Regions from separate parts of the Dictyobacter halimunensis genome, predicted to be linked through region 3. Evidence: riboswitches for the same ligand, from Rfam matches in the RefSeq annotation. Region 3 holds a riboswitch; each other region holds the start of a gene.

Region 1 (8,110 bases), 450 kb from region 3:
CAACAATCTATTCAATCAAAGGCATACGCGATATGCTTGCGCGTCTCTTCAAGAACAGCCGCGGTCGAATCAGCGATAATCGCACCGGTCTGTATGAGCTGTTGTAGACAGCGTAGCCCGTCACCACCGGTATAATCGCGCGCCGCGAAGGTCTGCGACACTTGCTCTAAATCCTCTTTATGGCTATCAGAAATCGCTTCAGAAGCACAGGTGGTCTGCAGAGGAGCCGTGACCAGAAGCACACGCAGGCCATGACGAGCCACCTGCAAAGCTTCCTGAAACAGCGGCAGGTTCCCTGGTCCAATCGCGGCCGGACATAGGATTAAGAGATCAACACGCAGCAGGCGTTGTCGTACCTGCTCCAACACGCTGGCGGAGATCGGCGTATAGGGCTGCTCAGTGATCACGTCTTCGGCCAATCGCAGGGCCAGGGTGTGATCGCTATCACCGATATTCAACGCACCGGCACTAAATGGGATATGGGCGTCGGCCAGGGCACGCATCACCAGTTCGCCCGATCCCCCACCGGCAATAAGATGAACACGAGACGCCGATCGATTGCTTTTCAAAGGGGAAGTATCCTGGCTGGGTGGTAAAACGCTCAGGTGTTCGGCACCACGCAGGATACCTACCTGTACATCGATACCGTAGACACGGCTGAGCAGTCCCGGTTCCAGTACCTCGGCCGGCGTGGCATCGGCCACGATACCGCGCTGGAAGAGCAGCAGACGGGAGAAATAGCGCGAAGCCAGGTTCAGATCGTGCATGGCGGCAATGACGGTCATGCCGCGCTGGCGGTTGAGGTGCTGCACCAGTTCCAGCGTCTCGATCTGATACTTGATATCCAGGTGCGAGGTTGGCTCATCCAGCAGCAAGATAGTCGGTTGTTGGGCCAGAGCCATAGCGATCGTGACGCGCTGGCGTTCTCCACCGCTCAATTCATTGAAGATCCGTTCGGCCAGCGCGTCGACCCCGGCCTCGCGCATCGCTTGCTGAATGATCTCGCTATCATCAGGAGTCCCTGCGCCCCAGAATGAAGAGGCAAACGGGGTGCGGCCCATGCCAACCATCTGCTCCACGGTATAGGCGAAGGGCATGTGTAGTTCTTGTGGCACCACAGCGATACGCTGCGCGGCCTTGCGCCGTCCCCAGTGCCGCAGTTCGCGACCCTCCAGCAGAATCCGTCCCTGACGTGGCTGCAGGACGCCACTCAGCAGACGCAGCAGCGTGGTCTTGCCCGAGCCATTGGGGCCCAGCAGGCCAACCATCTCACCCGCCTGGATGGCGAGAGAGACATCGTATAGCAGCGCCTGCTGTTTATAGCCAAAAGCAACTTCTTGTACTTCCAGTACCGGTATGGACCTGTCTACCATTTATATTCTCGCTTACTGCTGCGCAATAGAAATAAGAAGAAAGGGGCGCCCACCAGGGCGGTAAAAACGCCAACGGGAATGACGGTTGGGGCCAGGATGGTACGCGCCAGCAGATCGGCCAGAGTCAAAAAGACAGAGCCACCCAGGGCCGCCGCTGGCAGCAGGACACGGTGACGCGGTCCCAACAGCAGGCGCATAAAATGCGGCGTCACCAGGCCAACAAAACCGATCAGGCCACTGATAGAGACCGCGGCGGCCGTCAGGAGCGAGGCCACCACCACGATCAGGAAGCGCATCCACTCGACATGCAATCCCAGGTGAGCCGCCGCGTCCTCTCCCAGCGCGAATACATCCAGCACACTAGCCAGCGCGAACGCGACCAGCAATCCCAGCAAAACAATGATTGCGACGACAGCCAGTGGTCCCCAGCCGACAATAGCGATTCCTCCTGAGAGCCAGTTATACAGTCCCAGCAGGCGTCCAAAGTCATTGGAGGGCCAGAGATTTAAAATCAGGGTCTGCACGGCGGTCAGAACTGCGTTGACGACAACGCCGGCCAGCAGCAACATGATCACCGGGGTGCGCCCATCTGAACGCGCCATGGCATAGACAAACACAACCGTCAGCACAGCCCCGCCAAAGGCCAGCAATGGTGTCAGGGGAAAAAAGTTTCCATAGACGGTATCAAAGGGTAACACAAAGGCGATCGTTGCTCCCAGGGCCGCGCCTGAAGATGTCCCCATCAGATATGGATCGGCCAGGGGATTGCGCAACATACCTTGAAAAAGCGTTCCCGCCACCGCCAGGGCCGCGCCAACCAGGACCGCGCCGACCACCACCGGCAGGCGCACCTGCACGATAATGATCTCCAGCGACGGGTCCCAGCGCACCGGAAAATGGAATAGACCAGTGCTGTTCAGCAAAATCTGCACAATTGTCGGTACAGGCACGGAAATGGAGCCAAAACTTATCGAGACCAGCATCACGATAAGCAGCAATATTCCCAGGCCACCAAGTACAAATGGTGGAGCGATACGATGTTGCTGTGGCCGCTCAGGATCGGGAGCCGTCCGAGTTGGACGTGTTACTGTTTTCATGTCTAACCGCTCATCCGGGTATTTTTGTAGCAGTCAGAAGGAGAGGCATCTGCCAGAACTGACGGGGAGGAAAGCTTTGCGCGACTCGCACATCGTGATTCATCCGGGTTCACTCCTTTGACGCGAAGGAACGTGAGCCTCTCACCGGGCAGGTCTCCTGGCTTACGACTATTGACGCGGTTCACAATGGCCTTCCCACCCCCTTTCTGCCTGATCAGGGACAGTGACCACGATGGTGGATAAACACATGAACCGCTCGCCGCTAACAGTAGCGCGACTGCGTCGGATTTGCACCGACTTCCCTATTCTGCCTGGATAAGATCCAGGCCACCCGGTAAAGACACTGTTACATATTTATCTGTAGAAGAGTATATCGACCATCACCAACAAAGTCAAGAAAATGCCTTAACAACCGTTATGTAGGAGGTGGTGGAATGCCATGGGTGGGTGCGAATGCACCCACCCATGGCATTCCACCACCTCCTACATAACTAATTGAGCGCCGCAGGCGCGAAACCTACGGCTTTCTGGCACGTTAGGCAGTAGCATACATAGCAAAGTTGCTAACGGTAACGGTCCCTCCCTGGTCAACGGCCAGGCCAACCGTGCCACTAGCGTACGTAGCATCGCTGACACTCCCCAACGCTTTGCCGTTAGAGTAAAAGTTAAACTGCGATCCCTTGACGACAACCATGAGCTTGCTAGCGGCGTGGGTATCACCGAAGGTCCCCTTAGAAAGCACTTTGGGGGCTCCGGTCGCGTTATCATAGACGGTCGCCTGCCAGCTACCATCGGGCGCGATCAGAAAGGTATATGTTCCCTGCTGGTTGCCTGGCTGGTTGCGAAAGTAAAGCCCAAAGCTACTGTTAGAGCTCTGCACCTGCTGCACATTAACTTCGAGCACATAGTCATTGGGATAATTTTTACCCGGCAAGGCGGTCAGAAAGATACCCTGTAGGGCCTGGGAGGTAGCGGTATTGGTAATCTGTGTACCGTTGCTCTGACAGTTGATGTTCGCGCCATTGTAAATCGTCCAGGTACCACTACCTGTATCGCAGGCCGGACCAGGACTGGCTGCGGAATAGAGCAATGGTCCAGTAGGCACTTTGCCGGATGCAGGTGGAGGAGCCTGCGTTGGGACGCTCGTAGGCTTCGGAGCCGGAGTGGCGGTTGGCGCGGCGGTTGGCGTGGCGGTTGGTCCACTCGTGGGCGTTGCCTGGGCCGTGGGAGTTCCCGTAACTCCTGTAACGGCGTTATTTTTGAATAGCTGAGTACCCGTAATGACGACCGCCAGTACCAGTACCACGGCACAGATCACGAGGAGTGGTACGAGCCACCAGGCACCCTTCTGTTTCGGTGGCACAAATGATGACCGCGGGGGTGGAGGCGGAGGTGGGGTTGGCAGATACACGGGTGTATTGCTACTGCTGGATCGCTCGTTAAATGGCCCATAATTCATAGCAGACGCCCGCGTAGTCGGCGTAGAGTCTGAGATGCCAATGCCAGAAGGCGGAGTATTTGCTGCCAGTATCGTTGGCGCTCCACCAGGCTGTATTACGGTTGGTACCGCGTCTTCTCCCAGCGCCTGATAACCGTTCGGCTGCTCAATAGCGGCATGCAGGGCCCGGGCCATATCACGGACAGAGGCATAACGCTGCATACGATCTTTGGCGGTCGCTTTCTGAATGACCGCATCCACACCCGCGGGAATTTCAGGGTGTGCCTGATGTAAAAGGGGCAGCGTCTCTTGCAAATGACGCGTAATCACAGCCAGTGAACTGGAACCGGTAAAAGGCACATGGCCACTCAGGAGAGTATAGAGCACCACCCCCAGTTCATAAATATCAGCCCTATAATCGACCGCCTCGCCCAGTGCCATCTCGGGCGCCATATACTCGGGCGTCCCCAGCGTCACACCGGTCCTGGTTAAGGCCGCGCCAGGCACAACATCATCAGCAAAGCGCGCAATTCCAAAATCGGTGAGCACCAGACGTCCATCAGCATGTAAAAGAAAATTAGCCGGCTTCAGGTCACGGTGGATCACCCCTTGCGCATGGGCATAATCCAATGCCGATGCCGCCTGGTCCATATAGGAGACGACATCCCCCAGCGGCAATGCCCCTTGCCGCTTCAGCCGCTCGCTCAGGCTGCCACCGGTCAGATACGGCATCACCAGGTATGCCAGACCATCCTGCTCACCGTATTCATACAGCGGCATGATATTCATATGCTCCAACCGGGCTACCACATCTGCTTCGCGACGAAAACGTGTCAGAAATTCCTGTGAAAATTCCCCGTCGTTGCCTCCCAGGTACGAATGAAGTACCTTAACCGCCACCTGGCGGATCGGACGCTGCTGTCGTGCCAGGTAGACCGCTCCCATACCACCCTTGCCGATCAACTTCTCCAACGTACAGGTTCCAAGCATCTTCCCGACCAGACCGTTTGAACTTCCCTGCATAATGCCGTGTACTCCTCTGACTCGCATCGTTTTTCCTTAATGTATTATAAACGATTGTAAGCCTCAATTATGTATTCTTCATTCCTATGCTTAAGTTTAAATACCCAATTGTCATAGAACCATAACCAAACTATTGATTATTACAACTGTAATATAAATAGATGGTTAACCAGGGCTACCTCTCACAGAGCATCTAACGCTCATGATCATCGCCTGCAGCCTGCATGTGTTTTCGCACCTGCGGTGCTCAGATATCTGTGTTGTGTTAGTGCATGGCGCGCGCATGCGCGCGCCATGCACTAACACAACACAACCAGTATGGAGGAAAAATCATAATGTACGATGAAGTGCCTCTCAAAACCCTACGACCGGGTGCCGTTTTTATCACCCACGATGGAATATGTGCAGTAAAATCACAATACCAGTATAACCGTTCTCACAATGCCCAATCCCTATGTATTCTGCTGGAAAATGGTGAGATCGCGTACTTTGATGATGGTAACAACACGCTTGTTCGCGAAATAAAATGTTCCCTTGATCCTCTGCTATTAGTCGATGAACGTGAAGCTAGATAACTAAGGTGGGAAGACCATTGCCTTATTCAGTTGTTTCACTGCTATAGCGATAGTTTCATGCAGGTTCACAGAGTTTCTTTTTATTGTATGCGTAAAGATATTTTTCTTTGAGAACAGGTGCGCGGCACCTATAAATAGCCAACAGTACCATTTCAGGCCTGTAATCCTGTACGGAAGGTCAGTTGACAAGTGGTTGCTTGCGCGTGATACTCTTAACTAAAGAGTAGTCGCCCTGGCACAATACAACTTCTCTATTTATGGTGATTGAGATGCAGGGGGATGGAACCAACCACTGCGTTCAACGCGGAGCCAATGGCGTTCCTACGTTTTTCTATCTTCCATTTGAAGGAATTATCATGGCTATTGAAAAAGAACTTTTCAGGCAGGTAATGGGACGCTTTGCTACCGGTGTGACGGTTGTCACGACGAGCAGTAATGATGTCCTTGCAGGTCTGACTGTCAATTCATTTTGTTCAGTTTCTTTAAATCCACCATTGGTTCTCATTTGTATTGATAATAATAGCAGCACACTACCGTTTCTGCGGGAAAGCAAGATCTTTGCGGTTAATATGCTGGCAAAACATCAAGAGCAGTGGTCGCGTGGCTTTGCGACCAATAGCCCCGAACGCTTTGAACATTTCTGCTATGCCCCCCACTATACCGTAGCCACCGGGGCGCCAATTATTAAAGATGTGCTGGCCTTTATCGACGCGCGCATTGTGGCCGAATACCCGGGCGGCGATCATGTCATCTTCCTTGGTCAGGTAGTAGCCATGGGAACCCCAGAGCACATGGGATTTGTTGATGAGCACGGCAATATTCAATCTGAGCCCGACGGTCAGCCTGCAACCAATGGTCATGGCCTCCATAAAGAAGAGGAACCATTGCTGTATTATGGCGGTCAGTATCGGCACCTGACTCGTCTGTTCCATGAACCCAGCTTGATAGAAGAGCAGCACGCGGAAAATGTTGGAGAAGCAGCACGTAACTAAGGAAACAGCGGAGACCCTGATTGACCTCCAGCAGCAGATCCGGCGTTGCCGGCTCTGTCAGGAGCATGGATATATTCCCGTAGCCCATCCAATCGTGAGCGGACGCGGCACCGATCGCATTCTGATTATTGGACAGGCCCCCGGCCATCGTTCGGTGGCGCAGGACCGGCCGTTCAGTGGCCCAGGTGGTCGCGTGCTACAGTCGTGGTTGGAGGCTGCGGGTTTTCCACCCGGCTATCTGCATGATCATACCTATCTCAGTTCCCTCACACGCTGTGATCCCGGCCGCCATAAAAGTGGGCACGGCGATCGCAAACCCTCGCCAGCCGAAATGGCTCTGTGCCGCCCCTATCTCAATGCCGAACTACGCCTGCTGCGTCCCAAAGTAGTGCTGCTGGTGGGTACGATGGCCATTGAAGCATTCTGCGGTAAGGTCCGGCTGGAGGAATGTATCGGCTCATATATTGAAGATAATGGGACGCTCTACCTGCCCCTTCCCCATCCCTCGGGCGTGAGTCGCTGGCTCAATGATCCCGAACACAAAAAATTGCACCAGCAAGCCCTGACGATTCTGGCCCACTGGCGCAATGTGTATCACTTGTAAACAGCTACCGCCTAGTGCTGATGATGGTCGTAATTGGCCTTGTCGGCGCGCTGGTGCATATCAAATTCGTGCACACCCTTTTTCAAAGTGCCCAGCGCCAGGGTTGCACACGTAGGACGGGTCATGACAACCTCGCGGCCCAGCTGGTCCATCAGGTCCTCGAACGTAATGTTTTCGATTTCTTCGGCACTCATGCCCTGCACCATCTCAGTCACATATGAGGCGGCAGCGCGGCTAATGGTGCAGCCGGTACCATCCCAGGCGATCTCTTTGAGCTTGCCGTCTTCACCAAAGCTGGCCTGCATGGTAATCACGTCGGCACAACCAGGATTGCCACCATTCAGATTAACATCTGGATGCTCAATTTCGCCTTGATTGCGAGGATTCTCATAGTGATCTAAGAGAAAGTCAATTGCTTCTTGACGGTTCATAGCTTCTCCTCTTTGGAGGGGTATAGTATTAAAGGGCACAATGATCTGCGCCCTACTCCATCCACCAATTATAACATGCTTTTATGAGCATACATGTTCTATCCATAAAATACGATAGTTGAATGCCCGGTGTTCCTTCTTCTAAATGAAAACACAATCCATGCCATGCTTATTCCCGCTCACCTTGCATTATATATTCTTAAAAAGGAGTGGACGCATCAGCGTATACCTTTTCGAGCAGGCGTTCGGCGAGGCCGGTGTTGCGCAGGGCGACGCGATCGTTGCGCACGGCGTACTCAAGGGCGGACGGCTGGCCAACGATGACGCAGAAGCGTTTGGCGCGTGTGATAGCCGTATAGAGAAGGTTGCGCTGTAACAGCATATGGTGCTCACGCACCAGCGGCAACACGATGGCGGGATATTCGCTCCCCTGACTCTTATGCACCGTCACCGCGTAGGCCAGCAACAGTTCGTCCAGTTCATGAAATTCATACTCGACCAGCAAGGGGCCGGCCTCCTCAGCGAACTCTACTTTAACAAGCAGATTCTCGCGATCGATGTGCCGGATAAAACCAAC
Region 2 (8,110 bases), on a different contig from region 3:
TCAGGATATGCCGCTGGAACACAGGGGTCCAGATCTCCGGCTGCTCAGCTTTGATACCATTGATCAAATCAATGCCGAAGTTCAGATGAATAGTCTCATCACGCAAGATATACTGGAACTGCTCGCCAATACCGGTCATTTTATTACGGCGATGAAACGAAAGGATCATAGCGAAGCCGCTATAGAAAAAGATGCCCTCCATAATGACATAGTAACCGATCAGATTCTGCAGAAAGGTCTGTGCCCCCTCTAGTGTCTCCGTTGAAAAACTGGGGTCCAGCAGCGCCGAGGTCAACTTCATCTCGAAACCATCTTTACGCGCGATCGCAGGGATAGTGTGATACATGGTAAAGATTTCGCGCTCATCGAGCCCCAGACTTTCAACTATATACAGAAAAGCATGCGAATGGACCGCCTCTTCAAAGGCCTGGCGCAGCAGGTATTGTCGACACTCGGCATTGGTCACATGCTTAAAGATTGCCAGTACCAGGTTATTGCCCACCAGGCTTTCAGCGGTCGCAAAAAAGCCAAGGTTGCGTATAATAACCAGGCGCTCAGCCTCGCTAAGGGACGCGCCACGCCAGATCTCAATATCCTTATTCATGGGAACCTCATTGGGCATCCAATGATTGGCGCAACCATTCAGATAGTGCTCCCAGGCCCAGTGATACTTCAGCGGCAACAGTTGATTCACGGTCACCTGGCGACCATTCAATAATCGCTTCTGCTCCACGGCTGATTCATCTTCAAACGAAATGCTCATACTTTAACCTCATTTCTGATTGCCAAATTACTGGCACGCCTCGCACTGATCATCGAGTGAGCAGGCAAACGGTTTAGCCGCGGATTCGCGAGTTACCTGAATGGTGCTAGAGGGGCTGCTGTTCTTCATCCAGCGTGGTTGAATGCCCCAGCGATTGACATCAATAGTTGATTTTTCAATCTGGGTCGCCGCCACCGTACGCAAATAGTAAGTGGTCTTTAACCCTTTGCGCCAGGCCAGGGTATAGATATCGTGTAGTTTCTTGCCGCCCGGCTCGACCAGATAGAGATTCAGCGACTGCCCCATATCGATCCATTTTTGCCGGCGGCTGGAGCACTCAATCAGCCAGGAAGCATCGATCTCGAACGCGGTCTGGTAGCGCAGTTTGAGCTCCACAGGCAACGGCGTCATCGCCGCCAGCGAGCCATCGTAATACTTCAGCATCTCCAGCAGATCAGCGTTCCACAGACCCGCCTGCTTCAGATCATTGACCAGGAACGTATTAATAGTGGTAAATTCACCAGAGAGATTGCTCTTGACGTACAAATTTTTGTATTCTGGCTCGATTGATTGACTAATGCCGACAATGGTAGAGATGGTAGCAGTGGGAGCGATAGCCAGCACGTTGCTATTGCGCATGCCATACCGCTGGATGGCAGTGCGCACAACCCACCAATCCAGACGCGTACTACGATCCATCTCAAGCGGCTCGCCACGCTCCTGCTCAAGCAGGGCAATGCTATCCAATGGCAGCAGGCCACGCTGCCATTTAGAGCCCTGATAACTGGCATAGCACCCACGCTCGGCCGCCAGTTCCGTAGAGGCCAGAATGGCATAGTAGGAGATAGCCTCCATACTATGATCGGCGAACTCGACCGCCTCGTGGCTGGCATAGCTCATACCCAGACGATAGAGAGCATCCTGAAAGCCCATCAACCCCAGGCCAATCGGACGATGGCGCAGATTGGCCTGGCGCGCCTCCGGCGTAGGATAATAGTTGATATCAATTACATTATCCAGCATACGCACCGCAGTCGAGATAGTTGAACGCAGTCGGGGCAGATCCAATTGATTACCGACAAGGTGGGCCGCCAGATTGAGCGAACCAAGGTTGCAGACAGCCGTCTCTTCTGCTGAAGTATTAAGCAAGATCTCGGTACAAAGATTGCTGCTATGAATCACCCCTGCATGATCCTGGGTCGAGCGCACATTGGCCGCGTCCTTCCACGTCAACCACGGATGACCTGTCTCAAACAGCCGGGTCAACATCTTACGCCACAGATCCAGTGCCGGCAGGCGTCTGAACTGCCTCACGCCGCCCTCATCCGCCAGCTGTTCATACTCCCGATAGCGCCGGGCGAACGCCTCTCCATAGAGATTGTGCAGGTCAGACACCTCATCAGGGCTAAACAGGGTCCAATTATCACCCTGTTGTACACGGCGCATAAACTCATCAGAGATCCAGCAGGCGGTATTCATATCGTGGGCGCGCCGCCGTTCATCACCGGTATTACGGCGCAGATCCAGAAAATCCTCGATATCCAGGTGCCAGTTCTCCAGATACGCGCAGACGGCCCCCTTACGCTTACCGCCCTGATTGACAGCGACCGCAGTATCGTTCGCCACCTTGAGAAACGGTATAATTCCCTGACTGGTGCCATTGGTACCTTTGATATGAGAACCTGATGCCCGTACATTTGTCCAATCATTTCCCAGTCCACCTGCCCATTTGGAAAGCAAAGCATTATCCTGAATACTCTTGAAGATATACCGCAGGTCATCCTGCACAGTGGTCAGATAGCAGGATGACAGTTGAGGATGAGAGGTACCAGCATTAAAGAGTGTAGGCGTAGCGGGCGTAAAATGAAACTGCGAGATCAGCTCATAAAACTCGATCGCCCGCGCCTCCTTGTGCTCTTCGCGCAGGGCCAGGCCCATCGCCACACGCATCCAGAGCAATTGAGGAAGCTCAAAGCGTCGGCCTTCGTACTGCAATAGATAGCGATCATACAACGTTTGCAGTCCAGGATAAGCAAAGAATAGATCGCGCTCAGGTCTGATCGCACCCGCAAGCCTGGGCAAGTCAAATTCAGCCAGGCGAGGATCGAGCAGATGTGTTTCAATGCCTCGTCGCACATAGGTTCCAAAATAATCGGCATAGAACGCAGAGGCATCACTCAGTCCCAATTGAGGGGATTCCTCAGGCTGGAGCGTATTGTAAAGGGAAAGCAGCAAAAAACGGGCCGCCACAAACGTATAGGCGGGCTCCAACTCGATACAGGCCCGCGCTGACATTACCAGCGCCTGCCACACCTCGTCTTGCGATGCTCCTGGATAGATGGTAGCCTGCACACTGGCAAGCAGTCGTACCTCATCCACATCGGGAGCGAGGTCGCGACATGCCTCGGTGATAAGCATGGGCACATCAAGAGTAATCGATGGCATATTCGGCGCCGAGAATGACTCGGAAAACCGGCTTGGAATCATAACACATACCTCCACAGACAACAAAAAACCTGTTCCCACGCGAGAACAGGCCGACAGGCAACAAGGCGAAAACTGTCTGACAGGTATGCAAACAAAGCAGACACAGGCCCCTGCTGGTCTTACCCTTTCACGCGAAGGGATCAATCCATAGCATCACAGGTGGGCATTCGGGCTTAGCGGATCACATATCCTCCGCCTTACCGTTGCGCGACAGCGCCGGAATCACACCGGACTTTCCCCATTGTACCCAGACCACGACAGCCTGGCCCTATGAGCTTTTCTGTATTTTATTGCGATAGTGCACAACATGTAGTAATTACAGATGCAACAATACCATATGTTGATTCAAAAAGTCAAGCAGGAGATTGACCAGACCAGAGCTTTACACATTTACTTCTTACCGCCATCAACGACAGAGAGGTAGAACCGCAGGAGCATAGCAGCAGCATCCTCAAAAAACTTTTCTTGAAAAAGGCTGCGAATTTTAGCATACTATTGAAGATATTCAAGATAGAAATGATTGTTAGAAAGTAAGTGGAGATGACCTTTAAATTCGTACCCATGACTGAACAGGATGTGCGTCTCATAGCTCAATGGCGTTATGAAGAACCATATGACATCTATAATATGGTGGATGCTGATGTCGATGATGCTCTGGCTGAAATGCTGGACCCGCGCAGCCCACACTACACGGTCAGGGATGAAGAAGAGCAATTGATCGGCTTTGCCAGCTTTGGCACCTCTGCCCTGGTCTGGTCGAGCACTACCCCAGCCATTTACGACGAGGATCAGAAGACGATCGCCATTGGTCTGGGGATGCGACCAGATTTGACCGGTCAGGGATTGGGGACGGCATTCGTGACGGCCATATTGGAATTCGCCAGAGAACGCTTTGCCCCGGAGCAGGTACGCCTCTTTGTACTGCCCTTTAATCAGCGGGCCATTCGCCTATACGAGAAGGTCGGCTTCAAGCGAAGTGGAAGCTATATACAGAAAAGCGAACGTTATGGCGAGCGAGAATTTATAGAGATGAGACGCAGCTTATAAAGCATTGGCGCGAACATAATATCGTGTGTTATGTTCGCGCCAATGCTTTATAAATTGATGAATTATACAGGATCTACAATGAGGTTGGTGGAATCCTCTGTGAGCGTATCACTTGCCAGCATATCTTCGGCGATCACGGTCTGTGTGGTGGACCGATCCACAGTGGCGCGAGCGGCCAGCACCATGAATACACCCATCAGCACAAACAGGCCTAAGATCACGCTATAAGCGCTGCGCAGACCCACCATGTCCCCCAGGCGTCCCAGCACTAGAGGAGCACAGAATATGGCCAATCCGCCACCAAGGGCGGAACGAGCACTGGCCAGGTCCGCGTACTGTGGAATGCGATTGGCCGAGGCGGAGAAGGTAAAAGGGAAGAGATTGCAGATGCCCAGGCCAGCCACGAACAATCCAACCACATGCAATGGAACCGATGGGCCAAGCCAGAACAGGGTAAAGCCCAGTATCGCCACGATCAGCACAGGCAGCAGCAACCTTTCGACGGCGATGCGCCGGGTCAGATGGCTCCCGATAAAGCGACCGATCACGGCGGCCAGGAAGAACAGGCTCATGAGGGTCGCGGCACTGGTACGCTCGATGCCGACCACGTTGGTCAGGTAGCCGGAGCCCCAGAAAGAGACGCTCCACTCGGCGGCCACACCCATCACCATCGCCAGCCAGTAGAGCCAGAAAGCGCCCGGCGCCTTCACACGTCCACCGGCCTCTTGCTTACGCGCGAACGCCCGCGCCTCCGGCACCGAAACCTTGAAAAAGCAGAGAGCCAGCAGCAGTACGATCACCATCGGCACAAAGAGCATACCGCGCCAGCCAGCACCCAGTAGTACCATGCCGCCCAGGCAGATCGGGGCCAGACCCGCCCCCAGGCTGGCGATCATATTGGCCTCGGTAATCGCTGTCGCCCGATGCTCAGCATGGTGATCGGACAAGGAGGCCTGGACCGTCACCATCAAAAAGGTGCCCAGCAGACCAATCACAAACATACCGAAAATACTGATCGCGGGATGGTGACTGAACATGAGCAACAAGGCACCAACCAGTAGGCCAGAGGCACCACCCCAAAGCGTTAATCGACGGCCCCAGCGGCCGGAAACGCGGTCCGCCAGCAGACCGGCCACGATCATGCCAAGCGCGATACCACTCATATGCAGGCTATCAATGGTATAGTTGAGGTGCATCTCCGCATGCAAAAATGGGACCAGCGAGCCAGGCGAGGCCTGTAAATAGCAGAAACTTGCCAGCAAGGCATAAGCCAGCACGGTAAAGCGATCGCGCACAAACGGCTGTCGCCACGTAGATACAGTGGTATTTTTCATATCTCTCTTTTGCTGCTTCAGACAAGTAGGAGATGGAGAGAAGGGATAAGTACGAGCAATTCACTGCAGAAGAAGGGGCATCCATTGCACCTTAATGGTCTATATCCTCAGAGCTATCTTCCAATTCCACTTTTAGGCGATTTAAAGAATGGCGCGACGCCAGGCTTTAACTATGCTCATCGCGCAGACATTTCTATACAAAAAAAATAAAAATTTAGAGAGCTTTTTATATCGCTCACATCCATAGACGGTTTACAGAAAGAGATAGTCACCAGTTCTGGCTCAGTTTTTTGTGTTATGGGTGATCGGGAAGCAATTCGGCGGTTTGAGCCGTTTTCAACTGACGTAAGGCGGAGATGACAGCCATGCGCATAACAGGCTCCGGATCAGTGCGATATCTGCTAAGCCTGTCGATGGCACGGGTATCGCCAAGTTGTCCTAAAGCGACGACGGCGCGCCAGCGGAGCTCATTGGCATCGCCCGCCACAAAATCTGTAACAAAGTTGAGCAGGAAAGGGGTAGCGCTTTTATCACCTAAATGGCCGAGGGTTTCGATAGAGGCCGCGCGCACCTCTTCTTCTTCCAACGAATTCTGCAGCAGAGCGATCAGCGGCCTCACCGCCTGCGTAGCGCCCAGACGATCCAGGGCCCCAATAATAAAGACGCGCCGATAAGGTATGCGGTCCTGTTGCAACAGCGAACATAAGGGCTCAATAGCGCGCCGATCGCCGAGTAGCCCCAGGGATTTGATCGCGCCGCTGCGCGTCTCGAAGTCTGGATCAGTAAGCGCGTCAATCAAGGGGAGGACAGCGCGCTGATCACTCAGGTCGCCCAGGGCACAGGCAGCGGCGCGGCGGATCAAGGGCTCATCATCATACAGAAGGTTGAGCAAGGGTTCAACCGCGCGAATATCACCAAAGCTGCCCAGGGAGAGCGCGATCACGGCACGCGTCTGCTCGTCCTTTCGCTCAAGCGCATCGATCAATGGCTCAACCGCGCGCGCATCGTTCAACTTCCGCAATGCGAACACAATACTCGAGACAACGTTTACATCCATCTTATTACCTTTGTGTTCATTTGGAGCTGAAAGGACAGCAATGAGCGGCTCAACCACCTCCTCCCTACCGTCTAGTTCTCCAAGAGCATTGGCTGCTTCATGACGTACGACAGGGCTTCTGTCGGTCGTTACAGCCAGCAGCAAAGGTTCGATAGCTCGTCTGTCTTTCAGAATTCCCAGGGCTCTCGCCATCGTTGCCCGAATGGTTGCGTTGCCTTCAGCGGCAAAGGCGGCGATGAGCGGCTCTACAATTTGATCGGCATCCAATGCCATGCTGTAATAGACGGCTGTCTCCCGTATAGAGTCAGTCGTATGTTTCAATTCTAAAATGGTTTTTTCCACGCCGGAAAGAAATGCGCTTTTATTCATACACCACCCCTTATTTTTATATATATTGCCTCACCTCCCTCTAGTTTACTTGAAAACCGTGCCTTTTTGTCTCAAAATCTCATAAAGAATTAAGAAAAAAAATTAAATACGGGGAAAGATCGTCCGGCAGCGTCGGACGATCTTTCCCCGTATTTAATTGAATCTAACAAGACACTAGCGCCAGATGTCGGTGATGGAGGGAACGGTGGCGCTCTGGTTGATGGCGGGGAAGTTTGTACATATCTTCCAGCGTGCGCAGCAGGTGGTAGTGATTCACATTTTCAGAGTAGCGGCCAGTTTTGACCATTGAGCCACTAACGATGGTCGGGATCTGATTGACATCGGAGCCATCATCTTCATCCCAGGTGACAATCAGCAGGCTATTATGGGTGTTGGCCCAGCGGGCATAGGGATCCAGATTATTTTTGAGCCATATGTCGCCATCCGCAACCGAGGCGGAATGCATATCATGGATCTGGTTGGGAATAACAAAGGAAACGGTAGGAAGCTTGCTGTAGTCGGTGGGAAACCGGGTGTACGGCAGATTGCTGCCGGTGGGGACATTGGTAAAGTTGGTCCAGGGATTGTGCTTGCGCGCGTACAGGGCATTGTTGTAACTGGGGGCGGCGCACCCCGTATAGCCCACCGAGGGCATATCCTCCGAATAGCCCGCAAAACTGAGATGAGCGCTGAGCAGCGCGCGGCCCAGGTTGGGTCCCGAAAATGTATTGGGGCAGGCATCACTGCTCACGTCCTGCGTTGAACCCGAGTACAGCGCCAGGTAATTCGGCTGGCTCGGATGGGTTTCAGCATGGAAGTTGGTAAAGACGGCCCCACTGCGGGCCAGGGAATTAATATAAGGAGCCTCGGAAGAACCAATGATATCCGAATAGCTATGATTTTCTTCAATAACAACCACCACGTGATCTGGATGCGGAAGTCTCGTCTGGGCGATTACGGCCTGCGGCACCGTCTCACCCGGTTTCGAGAGGGCACAACTGGTCCATAGCACACCAGCCACCAGCATAACCGCACATAGCAACACAATAGTGA
Region 3 (8,110 bases):
GCCAGACCGCGTCGATCCTGGCGCATCAGTTACCAGAGCCGCTGGTAGTGCAGACCTCCGCCGCCTGGCGTGAGCTTTCATTTGGTGCGTGGGAAGGGTTGACCTATGCGGAGGTGTCGGAGCGCTATCCAGATCAACTGGGTTTCTTTACGCAGCCTGTGCAGTTTTCGCCACCAGGTGGGGAGACCTTTGCCGCGCTACAGCAGCGCGTGCAGAAGGCGCTCGCTCAACTGGTACGGGACTCTCTACGCTTACCATCTGGAGAGCTCGCATTAGTCAGCCACGCGGGCCCGCTGCGCGTGTTGCTCTGTTCACTGCTGGGCATACCTTTTGAGCGTCAGTGGCAGCTACAATTCGCCCATGGCTCGCTCAGTGCCATCGATTTTGTGGCCGAGGCAAGAGATGTGCCCGCGACTACAACACTGGCATTACTCAATTATCACCGGACAGGAGTTCATATAGACATGAAAAGCAATAGAACGGAGAAGCGATAGCGGATGCCTGAGACCTACCCTGCTACTGATCCTGAGGTATCAGTGCACCATAACTGGTGGCTTGATCAATATAAAGAGCTGGTGGCCGCCATCCGTTTTTTGACTACCCTGCCGGTTCCGGGCAGTACCCGACTCTTTCGTACCGACGGTAGCCAAGCCGATAGCAGGTTGTTTCTAGGCAGCGCTTATTTCCCGCTGGTAGGTCTGCTACTGGCGATCGCGCCTGCTTTGCTGGCCCGGGTGGCCGGTGTTCTACTTTCTCCGCTGGTGCTGGCCGCTTTACTGGTCGTACTGCTGATTATATTGAGCGGTGGTCTACACCTGGATGGTTTAATGGATACCTGCGATGGCCTGTTTGGGGGGCGCAGCCGTGAGCGCAAGCTTGAGATTATGCGCGATAGCCGCCTGGGCAGCTTTGGCATGCTGGGGGGTGGTAGCATCCTTCTGCTCAAATTCGCGTTGCTGGCTAGTCTGGATCGCCAACTGGTGCCCTGGATTCTGCTGACCATTCTCCCAATCTCGCGCTGGACCATGGTGCTGGCGATGTATGCTTTTCCCCCCGCTCGTAAGGAGGGATTGGGAGCGGCCTTTCGCCAGACCGCGACGCGCCCGCGCCTGGTCTGCGCCACTGCCCTGACGCTGTTGATCGCGGGCCTGATAGGCCATGTGATGGGCCTGGTCTTGTGCGTGGCTGCCTCGCTGTTGACCTGGCTGGTAGGTAGATGGATTACCGCTCAACTAGGTGGTCTGACCGGGGATAGCTATGGCACGATCGCTGAACTGATGGAGGTAGCGTTACTCCTTTTATGGACGCTGCTGCGCTTCTGGCTATAAATAGGGAAGAGATGAAAGCATGACTAATAGAGATACTGATGTGGATGAGGTTCCACGCCTGGTGCTCCTGCTGGGTGGGGCACGCAGTGGGAAGAGTACGTTTGCCGAGCGCCTGGCCACAACGAGCGGGCGCAGCGTGGCCTTCATCGCCACCGCCATGGCGATCGATGAAGATATGCGCGATCGCATCGCCCGCCACCAGTCCTCCCGCCCCACTGACTGGCGAACGATCGAAGAGCCGCTCCACCTGGCGAAGGCGCTACGGCAGGCGGCCGCTGTGGCCGACGTCGTGATCCTGGATTGTTTGACGGTCTGGCTCTCCAACTGGCTCTTCGCGCAAGGTAATAGCGCGCAACTGGAGGACGATAATACGATCAGCGCGCAGCACTATGCCGGAGCCCTGCAGGAGATTGATGCTCTACTGCAGGTGGTTTCAGAATGGGAGCCGGGTAAGACCCTGGTTGTGGTGAGCAATGAAGTTGGCCTGGGTATCGTCCCGGCTTATGCCCTGGGGCGTGTCTACCGGGACGTGTTAGGACTGGTCAATCAGCGCATCGCCGCCGCTGCCATCCGTGTCTACCTGATGATGGCAGGATTAGGAGTAGATATCAAGCGATTGGATGAAACGGTAAGGCTTTAATTGCTGTCCTGGCTCATTGGCGCATGCCTGAGAAGTGCTCAAGACTCGATTGGAGCTCGATCCAGCTCCATATCCTGGAAGGTCACGGGATCTTCTCTCGGCTCAAGGTGGGTGAAGACCGTGCTATCCGGCAGGGCTTTACGGATGGCAAGTTCAATTTCTTCACAGATAGAGTGTCCTCTCTGCACGGTCCAATCGCCCGGCACAATCACGTGGAAGGACACAAAGCGCCTGCGCCCGGCCATTCTGCTGCGCAGGGCATGAAAATCAATGCCTTGCTGGCGATATGGCTCTATGACGCTATTGACGATGTCGATATCTTCTTTTGGCAGGGCCGTATCGAGTAATCCCAGACCTGTCTGGCGCAGCAACTTTGTGCCGGTCCAGATGATATTGATGGCTACCAATAGCGCCACAATCGGGTCCAGGATGTACCACCTGGTGATGGCGACCAGCAGGACTCCCACCAGCACGCCCACCGTCGTTATCACATCGGCGAATAAATGGTGGGCGTCCGCCTCCAGGGTGATCGAGCGCTGTCGCCTGCCCGCCTGCAGCATAAACCAGGCCAGCACACCGTTGATGATGGCACCGAAGACTGAGAAGCCCAGGCCTAGAAATGGCTGGTCAATTGGTTCGGGATGAAAGAGGCGGGGAACCGACTCGATGGCGATAATCAGGGCCGCCACCAGGATGAGCGCGCCCTCGACTCCGCTAGAGAAATATTCGGACTTGGTATGCCCATAGGCATGATCTTCATCAGCCGGGCGCGCGGCCAGCGTCAGCGCCCACAGTCCAACCAGCGCCGCCACCAGATTCACCACCGACTCGGCCGCGTCTGAAAATAATCCCACCGACCCGGTTAGAAAATATCCTATAAACTTTACCGCCATGGTGGCTAGCGCGGCAGCTATTGATAAGAACATGTACAAACGGAGCGAAGTCTGCTTCATACAATCCTCTCGTTTTCAGCCAGCTATCACGAAACCAGCTGACTGATACTTACACATATGACCATCTCTATGTAATACGAACGATGGATTAAAAGGAAATAAAAAAGTTCTCATTGGCTAACTCTGCCGGATAGTGGTTAATCTGCTATACAGGGTCTGTGCGTGATAACATAAAAAGAAAAAGAATGCATGGAGGATTTTGCTTTGGAGCACAGAAATGATTCCCGGCGCACCATCCTGGTTACAGCGCAGCTGGCGGATAGCTGGAACGATCGTATAAGAGAGATTGCGCCCGATTTTACTATCGAACTGCGGCCCTGGGCGAAGGCAGAGGATATTTCGGATGAATTATGGAAAAATGTGGAGATCCTCTTCACCCTGGGAGCTTTTCCAACGCCGGAGCAGGCGCCCAACCTGCGCTGGGTCCAGCTTTATTCCGCTGGCGCCAACCAGGCTTTCACTGGTCCTCTGGCGAAGTCCAATGCCATCATTACCACGGCCAGCGGCGTGCATGCGGTCAATATCGCCGAATACGTCTTGACGACGATGCTGACCTGGTTCCATCAGTATCACCAGTTCGGTAGCTGGAAGCAGAAGGGGCACTGGCCCGATGAGCAGGAGCGCGATCTGTTCATGCCCGAAGAGTTGCGTGGAAAGACGCTCAACGTGGTCGGCTATGGCAGTATCGGACGCGAAGTTGCCCGGCTGGCCAAAGCTTTTGGCATGCGCATCATCGCCATGGAGCAGCGACCAGATCATCGCGATCGCGGATTTCTCTTCCCGGATATTGGGGATCCAGAGGGGACCTTGCCTGATCACTATTATACAAAAGATCAGTTCCACCAGTCCCTGGCTGAGAGCGATGTGGTCGTCGCTGCGGTGCCGTTGACACCCGATACCAGGGGAATGTTTGATGCCGCGGCATTCCATGCCATGAAAGATAGCGCATTATTCGTCAACATCGCGCGCGGCGACGTGTGTAACGAGCCCGACCTGATCAAAGCTTTAAAGGAAAAAGAGATCGCCGGTGCCGCCCTGGACGTTTTCGCGGATGAGCCGCTGCCCGATAGCAGCCCTTTCTTTGGCATCCCCAATGTCATCATGAGCCCCCATATCTCGGGTATGACGCCTCACTATAATGATCGGGTGGCCATGATCTTTACCGAAAACCTGCGTCGCTATCTCAAGGGAGAGTCGCTTTACAACGCGGTTGATAAGGAACGCGGCTATTAGGAAAGCGACGCGTTTATTGACATAAGCGGATAAACCTCGGTATACTAGCTGAGGAAATAACTCAACTTTTTTAGTTTACCAGGTGGTCAGGACATGAAGTTCTGGCAGAATAGGGAAGTCGGTGAAAATCCGACGCAGTCGCGCTACTGTAACTGGTACAGGCTTATCGCACCTCTTGCCACTGTTCTTTCTTGTTGGAATGGGAAGGCCGCGTAAGTATGCCAGAAGTCAGGAGACCTGCCTGGTGAGTGATGCTCTTCATCCTTCGCGTAAAAGGAGCGAGCTACCCAGGCATTCTCCTCTTTGGTCTCGTGTTGACCTGGCTGGCTGCTATTTTTCGCGAGGTGACCGTGGGCGTTATCTAGAAGGATACACATCATATGCGCACCCATGTCATCTCACTACGTTTATTAAGTGTCTTCTTACTGGGCCTGGTGCTTATTCTGGCTTCCTGTGGGCAAAGTAACAATTCTCAGACGTCGGGTGGCAGCACACCCGCCGCGCAAGCCACCCCAACTCCCGCGCTGGACGCGTATGGAACCCCGATCGCGATCCCGAAAACGGCACCGCAGCGCATCGTGTCGCTGGCACCCAGCATCAGCGAAATTTTGGGCGCCCTCCACCTGGAGAAGCGGGTCGTTGGCGTCGATGCGTTCACCAACTATCCACCCTCACTGGCCGGTTTGAAAAAGGTTTCGAGCAGCTCGGGTTTTAATGTGGAGGCCATCGTGGCTTTGAAGCCGGACCTGGTTTTGAGCTCGGGTGGGTTGTCCAACAAATATGATACCCAGATGTCGCAATTAGGTTTACAGGTGGTCGATCTCCCCTCACCCACTATCGCGCAGACGATGGATCAGATTGCCCTGATTGGCCGTTTGACTCATACTGAAAACGTCGCTAATCCGCTGGTCGCGCAGATGAAGCAGCAGATTGCCCAGGTGCAGAGCGCTGTTAAAGGGACAACCACGGCCAAAACCCTGTTAGAGGTTGACGATAGTACGCCCGGCAAACCCTACGTCTTTGGCGGTAACTCCTTTGGTGATGAGATGGCCGGCTATGCCAACGCCACCAATATCTTCCACAGCAATACCACTAACGGCGGCTATCCGCAGGTCACCGATGAGGCCATTATCGCTGCTAATCCACAATATATCATTCTTACCGAGGACCCGATGTATGGCGGTCAGCCATCTGTAGTATACAAGCGAGCAAACTGGGGTGGCATCGCGGCGGTAAAATCTCACCATGTCTATCACATTAATTCTGATATCATGCAGCGTCCCGGACCCCGCATCGTGCAGGGATTGCGCTGCCTGGCGCAGGTTGTGCATCCCGACAAGTTTTCTGGTGCGCTGCCGAGCTATTGTACAGCCAGTGTATAGTTGTTTTGTATTTTTTACACCCTCAAGTTTAATGGAATAGGATAAAAAAAGAATGGAAGAACAGCAATATTCTGAGACTCACAATGAGTCCGTCGAAGTTGACGAATTAACTGAAGAGGGACGTGCGCGCCTTCGTAAAGAGCAGGCCGAGATGCGTGCGCATCGCAAGCCAGCCAGAGGACTGGTGATCATCAATACTGGCAATGGCAAAGGCAAGACCACGGCGGCCCTCGGTGTCTTGTTCCGTGCCTGGGGACAGAACATGCGCGTGGTGATGTTGCAGTTCTTGAAATCTCAGACCGGCAAATGGGGTGAGATTCGCGCCGCTCAGAAAATGGGCGTGGAGATTATCCCGCTGGGCGAGGGTTTTACCTGGAACAGTGATAATCTGGAGCATGATAAGGCGCTGGCCCGGCAATGCTGGCAACTCTGCCGTGAAAAGATCGAGAGCAATCAGTATGACATCGTGATTATGGACGAGATCACCTATGCCATTAATTACGGCTGGCTCGATGTGAATGAGGTGCTGAGCACGCTGCAGGCCCGCAATCCCAAAATGCATGTGATTATTACCGGGCGCGACGCCCCCCAGGCCTTGATCGACTATGCCGATCTGGTTACTGAGATGACAGAGATCAAACATCCTTATCATGAAGGGATCCTTGCCCAGAAGGGCATAGATTTTTAGTTCTCTGTCTTGTGACGTTGTGGAAACTGTGTCCGGCATAGTCGGACACAGTTTCCACAACGTCACAAGAACAATTTGATTGATGCCTCCTGCATCAATCAGGCGACTGAGCCAGTGCGAAAAGGGTATATGTTATGACTGATCTGAAGGCTTTAATTGGCAGTATTACACCGATTGACTCCAACTATGTTGAGCAGGCGCGTGCGCGGCAGGCGCAGTTGACCAAGCCCGCTGGGAGTCTGGGACGTCTGGAAGAGATCGCGGCGCAGGTGGCGGGCATCACCAGGAGTGTAGTTCCAGTTATACAGCGACGCGGGGTCATTGTGATGGCTGCTGACCACGGGGTAACCGCCGAGGGCGTGAGCGCCTATCCCAAAGACGTGACGCCCCAGATGGTGCTCAACTTCCTGGCTGGCGGCGCGGCTATCAACGCGCTGGCCCGTCAGGCGCATGCCGATGTGACCGTAGTCGATATCGGTGTGGCCGCTGACCTTGAGCACCCCAACCTTCTCTCGCGTAAAGTACGGCGTGGGACCGCCAATATGGCGCGTGAAGCGGCCATGAGCCAGGCCGAAGCTCTGCAGGCCATCAACATTGGTATCGAGGTGCTTGAAAATCTGGCCGGCCAGGGTCTGGACCTGGTGGCTACCGGTGAGATGGGGATCGGCAATACGACCGCGGCCAGCGCCCTGACCGCCTGTCTATTGGATGTACCGGCTGAATACGTTACCGGCCGAGGGACAGGTATTGATGACCAGCAACTGGCGCACAAGGTGCGCATCATTGAGCGTGCCATTGCCCACAACGCACCTGATGTCTCTCAGCCGCTCGATGTACTGGCAAAGCTGGGAGGACTCGAGATAGCTGGCCTGGTCGGCGTAATTCTGGCCGCTGCCTCCCGGCGTATCCCGATTATCATCGACGGCTTTATCTCCAGCGCGGCGGCTCTGGTCGCCTGGGCCCTTGCTCCCGGGGTGCGCGACTCTCTTTTCGCCGGCCACCTCTCGGTTGAGCGAGGCCACCGCCTTATCCTCGAAAAGCTAGGCCTGGAGCCGCTGCTTAACCTGAACTTGAGATTGGGTGAAGGCACCGGCGCCGTGCTGGCCATGCACATTATTGAGGGGGCCCTGCTTACGCACAAAGAGATGGCCACCTTCTCTGAGGCCGGCGTCAGCAACAGGGACAATGCATAGACCGTTTCATGACTAAGCCCCCCGCTTTGCAAATAAAGCACAAATATGTGATGTCGCAACCGCTATCCTGGCCTGTATTGTGCAATATGCACAATACAGGCCAGGATATTTTATACTTTTCAGCCGTTCTATCAAAATTAATTTGATGTTAGTATATCTTCGAACGATATATTTGTACAATTTATACAAATTAATATCAATTCGTTCACGTTTATACCATTAGCCGGTCTTGCAGTGCTGCTTGTTCCGCACATATACCTCAATAGAATGACCTATCAGAGAAACCAATAAGATATTGGTTTTCAGGGTGGCTAATTACGTCCTGAATTACTGACGTACAAACAACAGGTCTTAAGAGGGAGCGCGATATGCAGAATACTGTTGACCCGCAGGTAGCGTGGGCTCCTGATCAACATAAGGTTGCTACGCATTGTCCATACTGCGCCTTACAGTGTGGCATGTACATTAGCGGGCCGCGTGAGGGAGCCACAATTGCAGGCAATCCCCGGTTTCCGGTAAACAATGGCCGTATGTGCATTAAGGGCTGGCACGCTGCGGCGACCCTCCAGCATCGCGAGCGCTTGCGCACACCACTACGACGTGCGGCAGATGGTACATTCGAGCCGATCTCCTGGGAAGAAGCAATGGCTACCATTGCTGACAACTTTCGACGGGTGCAGACTCGTTACGGGA

The links. A riboswitch is a leader RNA that binds a small molecule or an ion and turns the genes downstream of it on or off. The one in region 3 is predicted to bind cobalamin.
Region 1: it holds a riboswitch for cobalamin, as region 3 does, so the genes downstream of both, AABA21_RS15495 (FecCD family ABC transporter permease) here and AABA21_RS17300 (ABC transporter substrate-binding protein) in region 3, are expected to answer to the same signal.
Region 2: it holds a riboswitch for cobalamin, as region 3 does, so the genes downstream of both, AABA21_RS08205 (ribonucleoside-diphosphate reductase subunit alpha) here and AABA21_RS17300 (ABC transporter substrate-binding protein) in region 3, are expected to answer to the same signal.

Annotation. Positions count from the first base shown of each region.
Region 1 covers NZ_BSRI01000002.1:332,503-340,612, forward strand. The annotation lists gene AABA21_RS15490 (ABC transporter ATP-binding protein) at 12-1,373, opposite strand; gene AABA21_RS15495 (FecCD family ABC transporter permease) at 1,367-2,470, opposite strand; cobalamin riboswitch at 2,601-2,820, opposite strand; gene AABA21_RS15500 (serine/threonine protein kinase) at 3,006-4,931, opposite strand; gene AABA21_RS15505 (hypothetical protein) at 5,267-5,506, shown strand; gene AABA21_RS15510 (flavin reductase family protein) at 5,863-6,498, shown strand; gene AABA21_RS15515 (uracil-DNA glycosylase family protein) at 6,473-7,102, shown strand; gene AABA21_RS15520 (iron-sulfur cluster assembly scaffold protein) at 7,114-7,533, opposite strand; gene recD2 (SF1B family DNA helicase RecD2) at 7,733-8,110, opposite strand, start outside.
Region 2 covers NZ_BSRI01000001.1:2,060,493-2,068,602, reverse strand. The annotation lists gene AABA21_RS08210 (ribonucleotide-diphosphate reductase subunit beta) at 1-763, opposite strand, end outside; gene AABA21_RS08205 (ribonucleoside-diphosphate reductase subunit alpha) at 791-3,250, opposite strand; cobalamin riboswitch at 3,392-3,537, opposite strand; gene AABA21_RS08200 (GNAT family N-acetyltransferase) at 3,791-4,297, shown strand; gene AABA21_RS08195 (MFS transporter) at 4,360-5,631, opposite strand; gene AABA21_RS08190 (HEAT repeat domain-containing protein) at 5,927-7,057, opposite strand; partial or broken gene AABA21_RS08185 (alkaline phosphatase family protein) at 7,232-8,084, opposite strand.
Region 3 covers NZ_BSRI01000002.1:785,594-793,703, reverse strand. The annotation lists gene AABA21_RS17325 (histidine phosphatase family protein) at 1-494, shown strand, start outside; gene cobS (adenosylcobinamide-GDP ribazoletransferase) at 498-1,328, shown strand; gene cobU (bifunctional adenosylcobinamide kinase/adenosylcobinamide-phosphate guanylyltransferase) at 1,348-1,968, shown strand; gene AABA21_RS17310 (cation diffusion facilitator family transporter) at 2,007-2,921, opposite strand; gene AABA21_RS17305 (D-2-hydroxyacid dehydrogenase) at 3,126-4,154, shown strand; cobalamin riboswitch at 4,218-4,413, shown strand; gene AABA21_RS17300 (ABC transporter substrate-binding protein) at 4,535-5,536, shown strand; gene cobO (cob(I)yrinic acid a,c-diamide adenosyltransferase) at 5,589-6,224, shown strand; gene cobT (nicotinate-nucleotide--dimethylbenzimidazole phosphoribosyltransferase) at 6,359-7,417, shown strand; gene AABA21_RS17285 (molybdopterin oxidoreductase family protein) at 7,786-8,110, shown strand, end outside.